2 regions of the Streptomyces sp. NPDC104814 genome follow, and region 1 is predicted to be linked to the other one. Evidence: riboswitches for the same ligand, from Rfam matches in the RefSeq annotation. Region 1 holds a riboswitch; the other holds the start of a gene.
The links. Region 1 has a riboswitch for glycine ahead of gcvP (aminomethyl-transferring glycine dehydrogenase). Riboswitches for the same ligand answer to the same signal wherever they lie in the genome.
Positions count from the first base shown of each region.

Region 2: it holds a riboswitch for glycine, as region 1 does, so the genes downstream of both, gcvT (glycine cleavage system aminomethyltransferase GcvT) here and gcvP (aminomethyl-transferring glycine dehydrogenase) in region 1, are expected to answer to the same signal.

Region 1 covers NZ_JBVJOL010000004.1:511,636-518,675, forward strand. Annotated here, with positions in the region: gene ACZ64A_RS18255 (TOBE domain-containing protein) at 1-167, shown strand, start outside; gene gcvP (aminomethyl-transferring glycine dehydrogenase) at 249-3,134, opposite strand; glycine riboswitch at 3,311-3,406, opposite strand; gene ACZ64A_RS18265 (PRC-barrel domain-containing protein) at 3,521-3,892, shown strand; gene ACZ64A_RS18270 (DNA polymerase IV) at 4,014-5,513, opposite strand; gene ACZ64A_RS18275 (MerR family transcriptional regulator) at 5,651-6,334, opposite strand; gene ACZ64A_RS18280 (bifunctional nuclease family protein) at 6,606-7,040, opposite strand, start outside.
Region 2 covers NZ_JBVJOL010000003.1:520,148-527,187, forward strand. Annotated here, with positions in the region: gene ACZ64A_RS15465 (L-serine ammonia-lyase) at 65-1,432, opposite strand; gene ACZ64A_RS15470 (serine hydroxymethyltransferase) at 1,523-2,785, opposite strand; gene gcvH (glycine cleavage system protein GcvH) at 2,803-3,180, opposite strand; gene gcvT (glycine cleavage system aminomethyltransferase GcvT) at 3,290-4,408, opposite strand; glycine riboswitch at 4,449-4,557, opposite strand; glycine riboswitch at 4,558-4,653, opposite strand; gene ACZ64A_RS15485 (AAA family ATPase) at 4,824-5,489, shown strand; gene ACZ64A_RS15490 (enhanced serine sensitivity protein SseB) at 5,547-6,341, shown strand; gene ACZ64A_RS15495 (enhanced serine sensitivity protein SseB C-terminal domain-containing protein) at 6,443-7,040, shown strand, end outside.

The DNA.
Region 1 (7,040 bases):
CGGCCGTCACCAGCGGCGGCGCGATGGCCACGGTCAGGATCGCCGTCGAGGGCACCGAACTGACCGCCGCCATCACCAACGACGCCGCCACCGACCTCGCGCTGTCTCCGGGCTCCTCGGTCGTCGCCCTGATCAAGGCCACCGAGGTGGCCCTGGCGACCGCCTGAAACGGCCACCGCCTGACGGCCACCGCCTGAAACGGAACGAGGGCCCCCGAATCCGGGGGCCCTCACTCACCTCAGGGTGTCTCAGTCCTCGTACGCGTCCAGCGGCGGGCACGAGCAGACCAGGTTGCGGTCACCGAAGGCCTGGTCGATACGGCGCACCGGCGGCCAGTACTTGTCCGCGGCCGACACGCCCGCCGGGAAGACGGCCTCGTCGCGGCTGTAGGCGTGCTCCCACTCCCCACCGAGCGCGCCGGCGGTGTGCGGAGCGTTGCGCAGCGGGTTGTCCTCCGCGGGCCACTCGCCGGAGCCGACCTTCTCGATCTCCGCACGGATGGCGATCATCGCGTCGCAGAACCGGTCCAGCTCGGCCAGGTCCTCGGACTCGGTCGGCTCGATCATCAGCGTGCCGGCCACCGGGAAGGACATCGTCGGCGCGTGGAAGCCGTAGTCGATGAGCCGCTTGGCGACGTCGTCCACGCTCACGCCGGTCGCCTTGGTCAGCGGTCGCAGGTCGATGATGCACTCGTGCGCGACCAGGCCGCCGGGGCCGGTGTAGAGCACCGGGTAGTGCGGCTCCAGGCGCTTGGCGATGTAGTTCGCGGACAGCACGGCCACCTGGGTGGCCTGCTTGAGGCCCTCACCGCCCATGAGGCGGACGTAGGCCCAGGAGATGGGCAGGATGCCCGCGGAGCCCCAGGGCGCGGCCGAGACCGGGCCGACGCCCGTCTCCGGGCCGGCGGTGGGCTGCAGCGGGTGGTTCGGCAGGTACGGCGCGAGGTGCTCGCGGACCGCGACCGGGCCGACGCCGGGACCGCCGCCGCCGTGCGGGATGCAGAACGTCTTGTGCAGGTTCAGGTGGGAGACGTCACCGCCGAAGTGACCCGGCTTGGCGAGGCCGACCAGCGCGTTCAGGTTGGCGCCGTCGACGTACACCTGGCCGCCGGCCTCGTGCACCTGGGCGCAGATGTCGGCGACGTGCTCCTCGAACACACCGTGCGTCGACGGGTAGGTGATCATCAGGACCGCGAGCTGGTCACGGTACTGCTCGATCTTCGCCCGCAGGTCCTCGACGTCGATCTCGCCGTCCTCGGCGGTCTTGACGACGACGACCTTCATCCCGGCCATCACGGCGCTGGCGGCGTTGGTGCCGTGCGCGGAGGACGGGATCAGGCAGACGGTGCGCTGCTCGTCGCCGTTGGCGCGGTGGTAGCCGCGCACGGCCAGCAGACCGGCCAGCTCGCCCTGCGAACCGGCGTTCGGCTGCAGCGAGACCTTGTCGTAGCCGGTGACCTCGGCGAGACGGTCCTCCAGCTCGTGGATCAGGGTGAGGTAGCCCTCGGCCTGCCCGGCGGGCGCGAAGGGGTGCAGCTGGCCGAACTCGGGCCAGGTGACCGGCTCCATCTCCGTGGTCGCGTTGAGCTTCATCGTGCAGGAGCCCAGCGGGATCATGCCGCGGTCGAGCGCGTAGTCGCGGTCGGACAGCTTGCGCAGGTAGCGCAGCATCGCGGTCTCGGAGCGGTGCTGGTGGAAGACCGGGTGGGTCAGGTAGGCGTCCGAGCGCAGCAGGTCCTGCGGCAGCGCCTCACCGGCGGCGGCGTCCAGCGCCTCGATGTCGCCCGCGACGCCGAAGGCGCCGAACACGGCGGCCAGCTGGTCGCGGGTCGTGGTCTCGTCGCAGGCGAGGGAGACGTGGTCGGCGTCGACCGGGTACAGGTTGACCCCGCCCTCCCGCGCGGCGGCGACGACGTCGGCGGCCCGGCCGGGCACCCGCGCGGTGACGGTGTCGAAGTAGGCGCCGTGGACGATCTCCACGCCGCCGGCCTTCAGCCCCTCGGCGAGGATCGTGGCGTACCGGTGCGTGCGCCGCGCGATGCCCTTGAGGCCGTCCGGACCGTGGTAGACGGCGTACATGCCGGCCATCACCGCGAGCAGGACCTGCGCGGTACAGATGTTGCTGGTGGCCTTCTCCCGGCGGATGTGCTGCTCACGCGTCTGCAGCGCCAGCCGGTACGCCTTGTTCCCGTCCGCGTCCACGGACACGCCCACGAGCCGCCCGGGCAGGCTGCGGGCGAACTTCTCGCGTACGGCCATGTAGCCGGCGTGCGGACCACCGAAGCCCATCGGCACGCCGAAGCGCTGCGTGGTGCCGACCGCGATGTCCGCGCCCAGCTCGCCCGGCGACTTCAGCAGCGTCAGCGCCAGCAGGTCGGCGGCGACGGTGACCAGCGCGCCCAGCTCGTGCGCCTGGTCGATGACAGGCTTGAGGTCGCGTACGGCACCGGAGGCGCCCGGGTACTGGAGCAGCACGCCGTTGATCTCGCGGGCGGCGAGGTCGGCCGGGATGCCGTCGGCGAGGTCGGCGACGACGACCTCGACGCCGGTCGGCTCGGCGCGGGTCTGGATGACGGCGATGGTCTGCGGCAGCGCGTCCGCGTCGACCAGGAAGAGGCCCTTCTTGTTCTTGCCCATGCGCAGGGACAGCGCCATCGCCTCGGCGGCGGCCGTGCCCTCGTCGAGCAGGGAGGCGCCGGAGGTGGGCAGACCGGTCAGGTCGGCGACCGTGGTCTGGAAGTTCAGCAGCGCCTCGAGCCGGCCCTGGGAGATCTCCGGCTGGTAGGGCGTGTACGCCGTGTACCAGGCCGGGTTCTCCATGACGTTGCGCAGGATGACCGGCGGGGTGAACGTGCCGTAGTAGCCGAGGCCGATCATCGAGCCGAGCACCTGGTTGCGGTCGGCCAGGGAGCGCAGCTCGGCGAGCACCTCGGCCTCGCTGCGGGCGCCCGGCAGGTCCAGGGCGTCGGCGTTCTTGATCACATCCGGCACCGCGGCGGCGGTGAGCTCGTCCAGCGAGCCGTACCCGACCTGGGCGAGCATCTTGGCCCGTGCCTCGTGGTCGGGACCGATGTGACGCTGCTCGAAGGGAATCCCCTTCTCGAGCTCGGAGAGCGGAATGCGATGGGCGGTCATTGCGGAGGCCTCCTGGTCTGACGCGACCTTCGAGGGGCACCACGGCACGGGTACCCGAACGGCCTCCCCCTCTGTCATCTCGACCTGAGAGCTTCACCGGAGCGCCCGAGGGCACCCGGCTTTCACCGTCGGTGAGAGCGGAAGCCGTCGGCACCCGCCCTGCTTTCCAGAGTGACCTCGTCCGTGCGGTACGTGAGCCTGAGAGATTCCGGGGAGGATTTGCTCCTTCGGCGCCTCCGATGAAGTCTGGAGGACTCTCCCGCACGGGGTCAGCAGCCGTTGTCAGCCTACCAAGCGAGGTCAACGCCGGGGCCCCCGAGTGGCCGCCATCACGATTGTGCTCTTTCGTAGTGCTTACAGCAGTCTTGCGAGCGAGTGGAGGGCCCGTGCAGACCGAGATCGATCCGCGCAACCTGATCGGCCGCAAGGCGTTCGACCGCAGCGGCGTCAAGATCGGCACCGTCGACGAGGTCTACCTCGACGACGCGACGGGCGTGCCGGAGTGGGCCGCCATACGGACGGGTCTGTTCAGCAGGGACGCCTTCGTCCCTCTGGAGCCGAGCGAACTGATCGAGGGCGCCCTGCACGTCCCCTTCGAACGCGCCCTGATCAAGGACGCCCCTGACTTCGGCGTGGGCCGCCACCTCTCCCCGGAACAGGAACTCCAGCTCTACCACCACTACGGCCTCGACATCACCGCCCCTCCCCCGCTCCAGGACCACGACTTCGGCAAGGTGGCCGGCACGGAGGAGCCCTGACGGGCAGTTCCGGACCCATCCCCTTCCCGCCGGCGCCCGCCCCCATACGGCCCGCCCACATGCGACAGGTCGGGACCGGCGCGTCCGTGCGGACCGGACCGCGCACCCCCTCCCCTGCACTTCAGCTCGGGGAGGGCGGTCCCCTCCACCCGCTGGCCGCCGGGTGGCCGGCCTCGGCGCCGCCGTCGACCGCCGGCCCCTCCGCCGCGGACCCGGCCCCCGGTCCGACCGCCCCCGAAGCCGCTCCGTCGAGGTACGCGGCCGGGGCGTCCGGTCTTCGCCGCACCAGCGGCAGCGGTTCCGCCGGCTCCAGCGCGGGATCGTCCGTCCGGAACGTCCGGACCCGGCCCGGCGCCGAGTCGGGTGTCTCGAAGCGGACCGTGACCCGGCCCAGGCCGCTGCCCTGGACCCAACCGTGCCCGTACTCCGTGTGCCGCACGTCGTGCCCCGGCAGCCAGAGCCGCTGCTCCGGCTCAGGTCCCTCGGAGACGGGCTGCGGCGCCTGCGCGGCGTCCTCCTCCTGCGGCCCCTCAGCCCGCGCCAGCTCCCCGGCCGCCTGCGCGAACAGGTCCTCCTGGGTGTAGTCGGCGAGCCCGGTGACGCCGACTCCGAGCAGCCGCACCCCGCCCGTCGTGTCCACCGCGTCCAGCAGCCTCAGCGCCGCCTCCCGGACCACCGCGGGATCGTCCGTCGGCCCGCGCAGCGTCTCCGACCGGGTCAACGTCGAGAAGTCGTAGCGCCGCACCTTCAGCACGATGGTCCGCCCGGACAGCCCGGCGGAGCGCAGCCGCCGCACACAGCGCTCGGCCAGCCGCTGCACCTCCAGCCCGATCCGCAGCCGGTCGTGGATGTCCACGTCGTAGGTGTCCTCGACGGAGACCGACTTCGCCTCCCGCTCCGCCACCACGGGACGCTCGTCGTGCGCCAGCGCCATGGCGTACAGACCGTGGCCATGGGCCTTGCCGAGCAGCCGGACCAGCTCGTCCTCACCGGCCTCCACGATCTCGTCGACCGTGCTGATCCCGGCCCGCCGCAGATGGTCGCCGGTCGCCGGCCCCACTCCCGGCAGGGTCCGCACCGACAGCGGCCCGAGCAGAGCCCGCTCGGTGCCCGGCTCGATCAGCTCCAGCCCGTCCGGCTTGGCCCGCTCGGAGGCGATCTTCGCGATCATCTTGGACGCGGCGAGTCCCACCGAACCGGTCAGCCCGGTGACCGCCAGGATGTCCGCGCGCAGCTTCAGCCCCGCCCGCTCGGCCGACTCGCTGTCCCAGGCGACTCCCCCGGCCTCCAGGTCCACGAACGCCTCGTCCAGACTGAGCGGCTCCACCAGCGGCGAGAGCGCCCGCAGCAGCCCTATCACCTGCTCGCTGATCGCCCGGTAGAAGGTGAAGCGGGGCGTGAGGTACGCGGCGTTCGGCGCCAGCCGGCGCGCCTGGGCCGTGGGCATCGCCGAATGGACCCCGAAGACCCGCGCCTCGTACGACGCGGTGGCCACCACGCCGCGCGGCCCGAGCCCGCCGACGACGACGGCCTTCCCGCGCAGGCTGGGCTTGGACGCCTGCTCCGCCGACGCGAAGAAGGCATCCATGTCCAGATGCAGAATCGTGGGCGCGGTCCTCACATGTCCGATCCTGCACCACACCACTGACAACGCCGCCCCGACGGTCCGGAGACCGGCACAGGCCCGGCGGTCCCGGCCGGCACAGCCCCGCGACGGCGGAGCGGCACCGCGTCACGCCGCGGCAGCCGAGAGCCGGGCTAGACCGCCCGGTTGCGCCGGCGCGCCAGCTCGTCACCCGGGTTGTGCCCGACGAGGGTCTCGCCCGTGTCGACCCGCTCGCCGTGCAGCTGCGACAGCGCGTGCTCCACGTCCCGCCACACCACGCCGACGGCGATGCCGAAAATGCCCTGTCCGCCCTGCAGCAGGGCGTGCACCTCGTCGGGCGAGGTGCACTCGTACACGGTCGCGCCGTCGCTGAGCAGGGTCATGCGCTCCAGGTCGCTGAACCCTCGCTCACGAAGGTGCTGGACGGCGGTGCGGATGTTCTGCAGGGACACCCCGGTGTCGAGGAACCGCTTGACGATCTTCAGGACGACGACGTCCCGGAAGCTGTACAGGCGCTGCGTACCGGAACCGTGGGCGGGCCGCACACTGGGCTCGACGAGTCCGGTGCGGGCCCAGTAGTCGAGTTGCCGGTAGGTGATCCCGGCGGCCGCGCACGCCGTGGGCCCCCGGTAGCCGATCTCCTCGGACGCCATGGACGTCGCCTCTCCGCCGCTCGGCACGGCCGTCGGTCGCTGCGGAGCGTGATCGGCCGCGCTGCCGGGATGGGCATACCCGCTGCTCGAGCGCAGCCGAGAGCCAGGGGAAGGAAGGGGACCGCTCCCGCCGAAACCGCGTTCGGGGGCACCCCCAGCCCAACCGCCGCCGCTGCTTCCCACGCCGACCTCCGTCCTCGACCTGCCTTCTCGAAGGTAGGCAGCCACCAGGGGTGCGTCAACGACCGCCACACTCGGCACGCCGAGTGATAATCACCCTAAGAGTGGTTTCCCGTACCCCACCGCGGGGAAAGGCTAGCCGAATGCGCTCGAGGCAGAGCGTAGGACGCTCTCACGCGCCATCGGCACATGCCGACATTCTCAGCCGCAGCGCCGCATGCCGCGACCTGCGCGGACCGGACCTCCCGGCCCGCGCCGGCCCCGTTTTCCGCGGCTACTGGCTGCTGGTGCCGAAGTCCTCCGGCGAGATCTGGTCGAGGAACTCGCGGAACTTCTCCACCTCGTCCTCCTGCTCGTCCGGAATGGCGATGCCCGCGTCGTCGAGCACCGCGTCACTGCCGTAGATCGGCGTGCCGGTGCGCAACGCCAGCGCTATGGCATCAGACGGACGGGCGCTCACCTCGACGCCGCTGGCGAACACCAGCTCGGCGTAGAAGACGCCCTCACGCAGGTCCGTGATGCGTACTTCGGTGAGTTCCTGACCGACGGCCTCCAGCACGTCCTTGAACAGGTCGTGGGTCAGCGGCCGTGCGGGGGCCATGCCCTGCTGGGCGAAAGCGATCGCCGTCGCCTCCCCCGGCCCGATCCAGATGGGGAGGTAACGGTCGCCTCCCACTTCGCGCAGGAGCACGATCGGTTGGTTGGAGGG
Region 2 (7,040 bases), on a different contig from region 1:
GGGGACGGGAGTTGTTGATGCCCCGGATCGGCCCCCGCTCAACCGCCTGAACGGAAGCGCTCGTTCAGCACTCGATGATGTTCACCGCGAGACCGCCCCGGGCCGTCTCCTTGTACTTCACGCTCATGTCCGCGCCCGTGTCCTTCATGGTCTTGATGACCTTGTCCAGGGACACCTTGTGCGAGCCGTCGCCGCGCAGCGCCATCCGCGCCGCGGTGACCGCCTTGACCGCCGCCATGCCGTTGCGCTCGATGCACGGGATCTGCACCAGGCCGCCGACCGGGTCGCAGGTCAGGCCGAGGTTGTGCTCCATGCCGATCTCCGCGGCGTTCTCCACCTGCTCCGGAGATCCGCCCATGACCTCGGCGAGCGCGCCCGCCGCCATCGAGCAGGCCGAGCCGACCTCGCCCTGGCAGCCGACCTCGGCGCCGGAGATCGAGGCGTTCTCCTTGAAGAGCATGCCGATCGCGCCCGCGGCCAGCAGGAAGCGGACCACGCCGTCCTCGTCGGCGCCCGGTACGAAGTTGATGTAGTAGTGCAGGACCGCCGGGATGATGCCGGCCGCGCCGTTGGTCGGGGCGGTGACGACCCGGCCGCCGGCCGCGTTCTCCTCGTTCACGGCCATCGCGTAGAGCGTGATCCACTCCATGGCGAGGGCCTTCGCGTCGCCCTCGGAGCGCAGCTTGCGCGCGGTGGTCGCCGCCCGGCGGCGCACCTTCAGCCCGCCCGGCAGGATCCCCTCACGGGACATGCCGCGCTCCACGCACTCGCGCATCACCCGCCAGATCTCCAGCAGCCCGGCGCGGATCTCCTCCTCGGTGCGCCAGGCCCGCTCGTTCTCCAGCATGAGGGAGGAGATCGACAGGCCGGTCTCCTTCGCCAGGCGCAGCAGCTCGTCACCCGTGCGGAAGGGGTACTTCAGGACCGTGTCGTCCAGCTTGATCCGGTCCGCGCCGACCGCGTCCTCGTCGACGACGAATCCGCCGCCGACCGAGTAGTACGTCTTCGACAGCAGCTCGGTGCCCGCGGCGTCGTACGCCCAGATGGTCATGCCGTTGGCGTGGTACGGCAGGGCCTTGCGACGGTGCAGGACCAGGTCGTCGTCGAAGGAGAAGGCGATCTCGTGCTCGCCGAGCAGGTTCAGCCGGCCCGCCGACCTGATCGCCTCGACCCGCTCGTCGGCCGTCTCCACGTCCACCGTGCGCGGTGAGTCGCCCTCCAGGCCGAGCAGGACGGCCTTCGGGGTGCCGTGGCCGTGCCCGGTCGCGCCGAGGGAGCCGTAGAGCTCGCAGCGCACGGAGGCGACCGAGCCGAGCACGTCCTCGCCCCGCAGCCGGCGGGCGAACATGCGGGCCGCGCGCATCGGGCCCACCGTGTGGGAGCTGGACGGGCCGATGCCGATCGAGAACAGGTCGAAGACCGAGATGGCCACGGGGAGACTCCTCAAGACGGGGGTGGTGCGGGGCGCGGGCACCGCGCACACCGGTACTGCCAGTGTGCGCGGTACCCCGCGGAGCGTGACTTACTTGTTCAGACCCGGGTAGAGCGGGTGCTTCTCCACCAGGGCCCGGACCCGGCCCTTGAGCGCGTCGGCGTCGTAGGACGGCTTCAGCGCCTCGGCGATCACGTCCGCGACCTCGGCGAAGTCCTCGGCCGTGAAGCCGCGGGTCGCGAGGGCGGGCGTACCGATGCGCAGGCCCGAGGTCACCATCGGCGGGCGCGGGTCGTTCGGGACCGCGTTGCGGTTGACCGTGATGCCCACCTCGTGGAGGCGGTCCTCGGCCTGCTGGCCGTCCAGCTCGCTGTCGCGCAGGTCGACCAGGACCAGGTGCACATCCGTGCCGCCGGTCAGGACGTTCACCCCCGCCTCACGGGCGTCCGGCGAGGTCAGCCGCTCGGCGAGGATGCGGGCGCCCTCCAGGGTACGACGCTGGCGCTCCTTGAAGTCCTCGGAGGCCGCCAGCTTGAAGGAGACCGCCTTGGCCGCGATCACGTGCTCCAGGGGGCCGCCCTGGAAGCCCGGGAAGACGGAGGAGTTCAGCTTCTTCGCGAAGTCCTGCTTGGCGAGGATGATGCCGCCGCGCGGGCCGCCGAGCGTCTTGTGCGTGGTGGAGGTCACGACGTCGGCGAACGGCACCGGGTTCGGGTGCAGCCCGGCCGCGACCAGCCCGGCGAAGTGCGCCATGTCGACCCACAGGTACGCCTCGACCTCGTCGGCGATCCGGCGGAACTCCGCGAAGTCCAGCTCACGCGGGTACGCCGACCAGCCGGCGATGATCACCTTGGGGCGGTGCTCCTTGGCGAGCCGCTCGACCTCGGCCATGTCGACCAGGCCGTTGTCGTCGACGTGATAGGGGACGACGTTGAACTGCTTGCCGGAGAAGTTCAGCCGCATCCCGTGGGTGAGGTGGCCGCCGTGCGCCAGGTTCAGGCCCAGGATGGTGTCGCCGGGCTGGGCCAGCGCGAAGAGCGCGGCCTGGTTGGCGGAGGCGCCGGAGTGGGGCTGGACGTTGGCGTACTCGGCGCCGAACAGCTCCTTGACCCGGTCGATCGCGATCTGCTCGGTGACGTCGACGTGCTCGCAGCCGCCGTAGTAACGACGGCCGGGGTAGCCCTCGGCGTACTTGTTGGTCAGCACCGAGCCCTGGGCCTCGAGGACCGCCACGGGGGCGAAGTTCTCGGAGGCGATCATCTCCAGGGTGGACTGCTGGCGGTCCAGCTCGGCGTCGACCGCGGCGGCCACGTCCGGGTCGAGCTCGTGCAGGGGCGTGTTCAGAAGCGACATGGGATTCCTGCGACCTCTCAGCCGTTGGTGAAGGCGTCGTACTCGGCGGCGGAGAGCAGGTCGTCCGGCTCGCCCGTGACGCGCACCTTGAACAGCCAGCCGCCCTCGAAGGGGGCCGAGTTCACCAGCGACGGGTCGTTGACGACGTCCTCGTTGACCTCGGTGATCTCACCGTTGACGGGGGAGTACAGCTCCGAGACGGACTTGGTCGACTCCAGCTCGCCGCAGGACTCGCCCGCGGTGACCGTGTCGCCGACCTCCGGGAGCTGGACGAACACGACGTCACCGAGCGCGTTGGCCGCGTGCTCCGTGATGCCGACCGTCGAGACGCCGTCCTCGGCGCCCGACAGCCACTCGTGCTCCTTGCTGTAGCGCAGCTGCTGGGGGTTGCTCATGGCCTGAATTCTCCTGTACGCGGGTCTGTGCTGATGAATGGGGGACTGCGAAGACGCGCGTGACCAGGGGCGATGTGCCCCATGTCACGTCGGAGGGCTTACGCCAGTGTCACTTCTGCCGCTTGTAGAACGGCAGCGCCACGACCGTGTACGGCTCATGCGTACCGCGGATGTCGACGCCGACACCCGGCGTGCCCGGCGCCGCGTGCGCCGCGTCCACGTAGGCCATGGCGATCGGCTTGCCCAGCGTGGGAGAGGGGGCGCCCGAGGTCACCTCGCCGATGACCTTGCCGTCCGCGACGACCTGGAACCCGGCGCGCGGGACGCGGCGGCCCTCGGCGACCAGGCCGACCAGGACGCGCGGCGGGCTGGACTCGGCGCGCTCGGCGGCCGCGGCGAGCGCCTCGCGCCCGACGAAGTCGCCCTCCTTGTCGAACTTGACCACCCGGCCGAGCCCGGCGTCGAAGGGGGTCAGCTCGGCGGTCAGCTCGTGCCCGTACAGCGGCATGCCCGCCTCCAGGCGCAGCGTGTCCCGGCAGGACAGACCGCACGGGACCAGGCCCAGGCCCTCGCCGGCCTTGGTCAGCGCCTGCCACAGCTCGACGGCGTGCTCCGGCTTCACGAACAGCTCGAAGCCGTCCTCGCCGGTGTAGCCGGTGCGGGCGATGAGCGCCGGGACGCCGGCGACGGTGCCGGGCAGGCCGGCGTAGTACTTCAGGCCGTCGAGGTCGGCGTCGGTCAGGCTTGCGAGGATGCCGGGGGACTCGGGGCCCTGCACCGCGAGCAGCGCGTACGCGTCGCGGTCGTCGCGCACCTCGGCGTCGAAGCCGGCGGCGCGCTCGGTGAGGGCGTCGAGCACGACCTGGGCGTTGGAGGCGTTGGCGACGACCATGTACTCGGTCTCGGCGAGCCGGTAGACGATCAGGTCGTCCAGGATGCCGCCGTCGGCCTGGCAGATCATGGTGTAGCGGGCGCGGCCGGTCTTGACCGCGCCGATGTTGCCGACCAGGGCGTGGTCGAGGAGGGCGGCGGCCTGCGGGCCGGTGACGGTGATCTCGCCCATGTGGGAGAGGTCGAAGAGCCCGGCCTTCGTGCGTACGGCGTTGTGCTCGTCGCGCTCGGAGCCGTAGCGCAGCGGCATGTCCCAGCCGGCGAAGTCGGTCATGGTTGCGCCGAGCGAGCGATGCACGGCATCGAGCGCGGTGAGACGGAGTTCGGTACTGCTCATCGGTCGGTCGTCTCCCAGGGGAAGGACAGGGCGAGGAAGTTCCTCCCCATCTGTCATCGGAACCTGAGAGGTTCGCCATGACCGCTCACGGTCCTGGCTTGCACCTTGGGTGGGGCCGCCGACGTGGACGGCCCGCTTTTCAGATGTGCCTCGCCCGCGCGGTAACGGGGCCTGAGAGATTCAAGGGAGGGACTTGCTCCTTCGGCGCCCCAGCCTTGGGCTGGGAACTCTCCCGCGCGGATTCAAACGGCCGGTATGCAGTTGGCGGGCTCATCATTGCACGCCTCGCCCGAAGACGGCAGGCCGCATCTGTAACCGGGTTGTGGCGGTACGTACACGAAACCGGGAGGCGATCCGCATTACCTTCTCTTTACCTGCGTTGGGCAGGTCATCACCTGAACGCCAGGGGAGGACGATGACGGTGGACAGGATCACGGCGTACGCGACGACCCCGGGCCTCACGCTGCCCTCGCAGCCGGCGGCGCCCGCCCTGGAGACACGGACCGGCCCGGTGGTGCGGGACCTGCGCGAGCGGGCCGGCCGCAGCCCGCACGCCCTGCTCTTCGGCCCGTGCGACCTGGTCGTCGTCACCGGACTGCCCGGCAGCGGCAAGTCCACCCTGATGCGCCGCGCGGTACCGGGCCTGCGCGTCGACTCCCAGGACACCCGCGACCGCTACGACGCCCGCCTGTCCCGCCTGCTGCCCTACGCGCTCTACCGCCCGCTGGTCCGCCTCGCCCACTACGCCGCCCTGCGCCGCGCCCTGGCGAGCGGCGAGGGCGTCGTCGTGCACGACTGCGGCACACAGTCCTGGGTGCGCGGCTGGCTGGCGCGCACGGCCCGCCGCCGCGGCGGCACCCTGCACCTGCTGCTGCTCGACACCGACCCGGACACCGCCCTGACCGGCCAGCGCGCACGCGGCCGCGGCGTCTCCCGGTACGCCTTCCACCGCCATCGCCGCGCCACGGCCCGTCTGCTGTCCGCCGTCGAGCGCGGCGACCTGCCGGCCGGCTGCGACGCGGCGGTCCTCCTCGACCGGGACGCGGCGAACGCCCTGCGGCGGATCGCCTTCACCGGCTGAACCGCCGTGCGGTTAGCCTTTCAGCCACAGCAGCGGTTCGAAGCAGATGGTGGAGAGATGGACTTCCCTGCCGACCTTCCGGCGGACTTCCCGGCGCAGACGCACCCCCATCCCCACGGCGGATGGCCCGGCAACGAGCTGGAGGAGGTGCTGTCGGCCTCCCTCGGCGTCCCGGGAGCCGGCGGCCGGATCGTGGAGGTGCTCGGCCGCAGCTTCCTGTGGATCCCCCTTCCCCACGGCGGCGGCCCGCACAGCGGCCCCCTCGACCTGCCCACCACCGAGATCGCCGGCCAGGCCTACGTCCCCGTCTTCAGCTCCGAGGAGCAGTTCCGCCAGGTCGCCGGCGCCCACATGTCGTACACCGTCGCGCCCGCAGTGGAGTTCGCGCGCGGGCTGCCGGCGCAGGTCGGCATCGCGGTGAACCCGGGCGGCCTGGTCGGCATACCGCTGCCGCCCCAGGCGGTGGCCGAGGTGTGCCGGGCCGGCCGCACCCCGCTGGACGGCCCCGCGAGCGGCGGCCGGGTCCGCCTGTACGAGCCGGACTGGCAGGACGACCCCGTCGGCTTCCTCGCCACCGCCTCCGCCGAGTTCGAGGCGACCGGCACCGTCCTGACGGCCCGCCGCTGCCTCGCCGTGATCGAGACGGCCGACCCGGTCATGTTCGTCGGCGTCGAACTCTCCCAATGGGAAGGCGACCTGCGCAACGCCCCCCTCGACGCCCTGGGCCGGGCCCTCGGCACCACCCCGGCCCCGTGGCCGGTGAACCTCATCCTGCTGGACCTCGCGGGCGACGACCCGGTGGCGATCTGGCTCAGGGACAAGGTGCGGCCCTTCTACACGAGGGGCGGCTGACCCGCCCGGGGCCACGCACCGTTCTCCCCGGTCCTCCCCAGGCGCCACTTAACCTGGTTTCATAGCTCGGTCGAGGGTGTTGTACGAAAGGGCGATTCGAAGTGAGCGCGAGCGGCACGGCCGCGACCGGCCAGGTCGAGCACATGCTGCGCCAGGTGACGCCCGGGCGGTACGACGCCTACGAGGCGCTGCTGCGCGCACTCGCCACCCCCGCCACCGGCCAGGTCTGGATGCTGCTGTGGCACGGCCAGGCCGGTTCCCCGGACGCCCAGTACGGCACGATGGAGGTCGACGGCCACGGCTACGCGCCCTGCGTCACCTCCGCCCAGGAGCTGAGCGCCAGCGGCTGGAACCGCTCGTACGAGGTGGCCGACGGCCTCGAGGTGGCCCGCGCGCTCTACCCCGACCACCACGGCCTGTGGCTCAATCCGCACGCCCCCGGCGGCGGCCTCGGCATCCCCTGGCTCGACCTGCGCCGCATCGCCACCGGCCTGGACCGCCAGCCGGCCGGCCCGCTGCGGCTGACGGAACCGGCCATCGAGATCCCGCAGTTCTACGCCCTGCTCGCGCAGAACGCGCACCGCACCCCGCCGCTGCGCGCCCTGCGCCGCGCGTGGGTGCAGCCCGCGCTCGGCGCGCCGTACCTCGCCATCGGCCTGGACGTCTACGACACCTCGCCGGCCGCGGTCGACGCCGTAC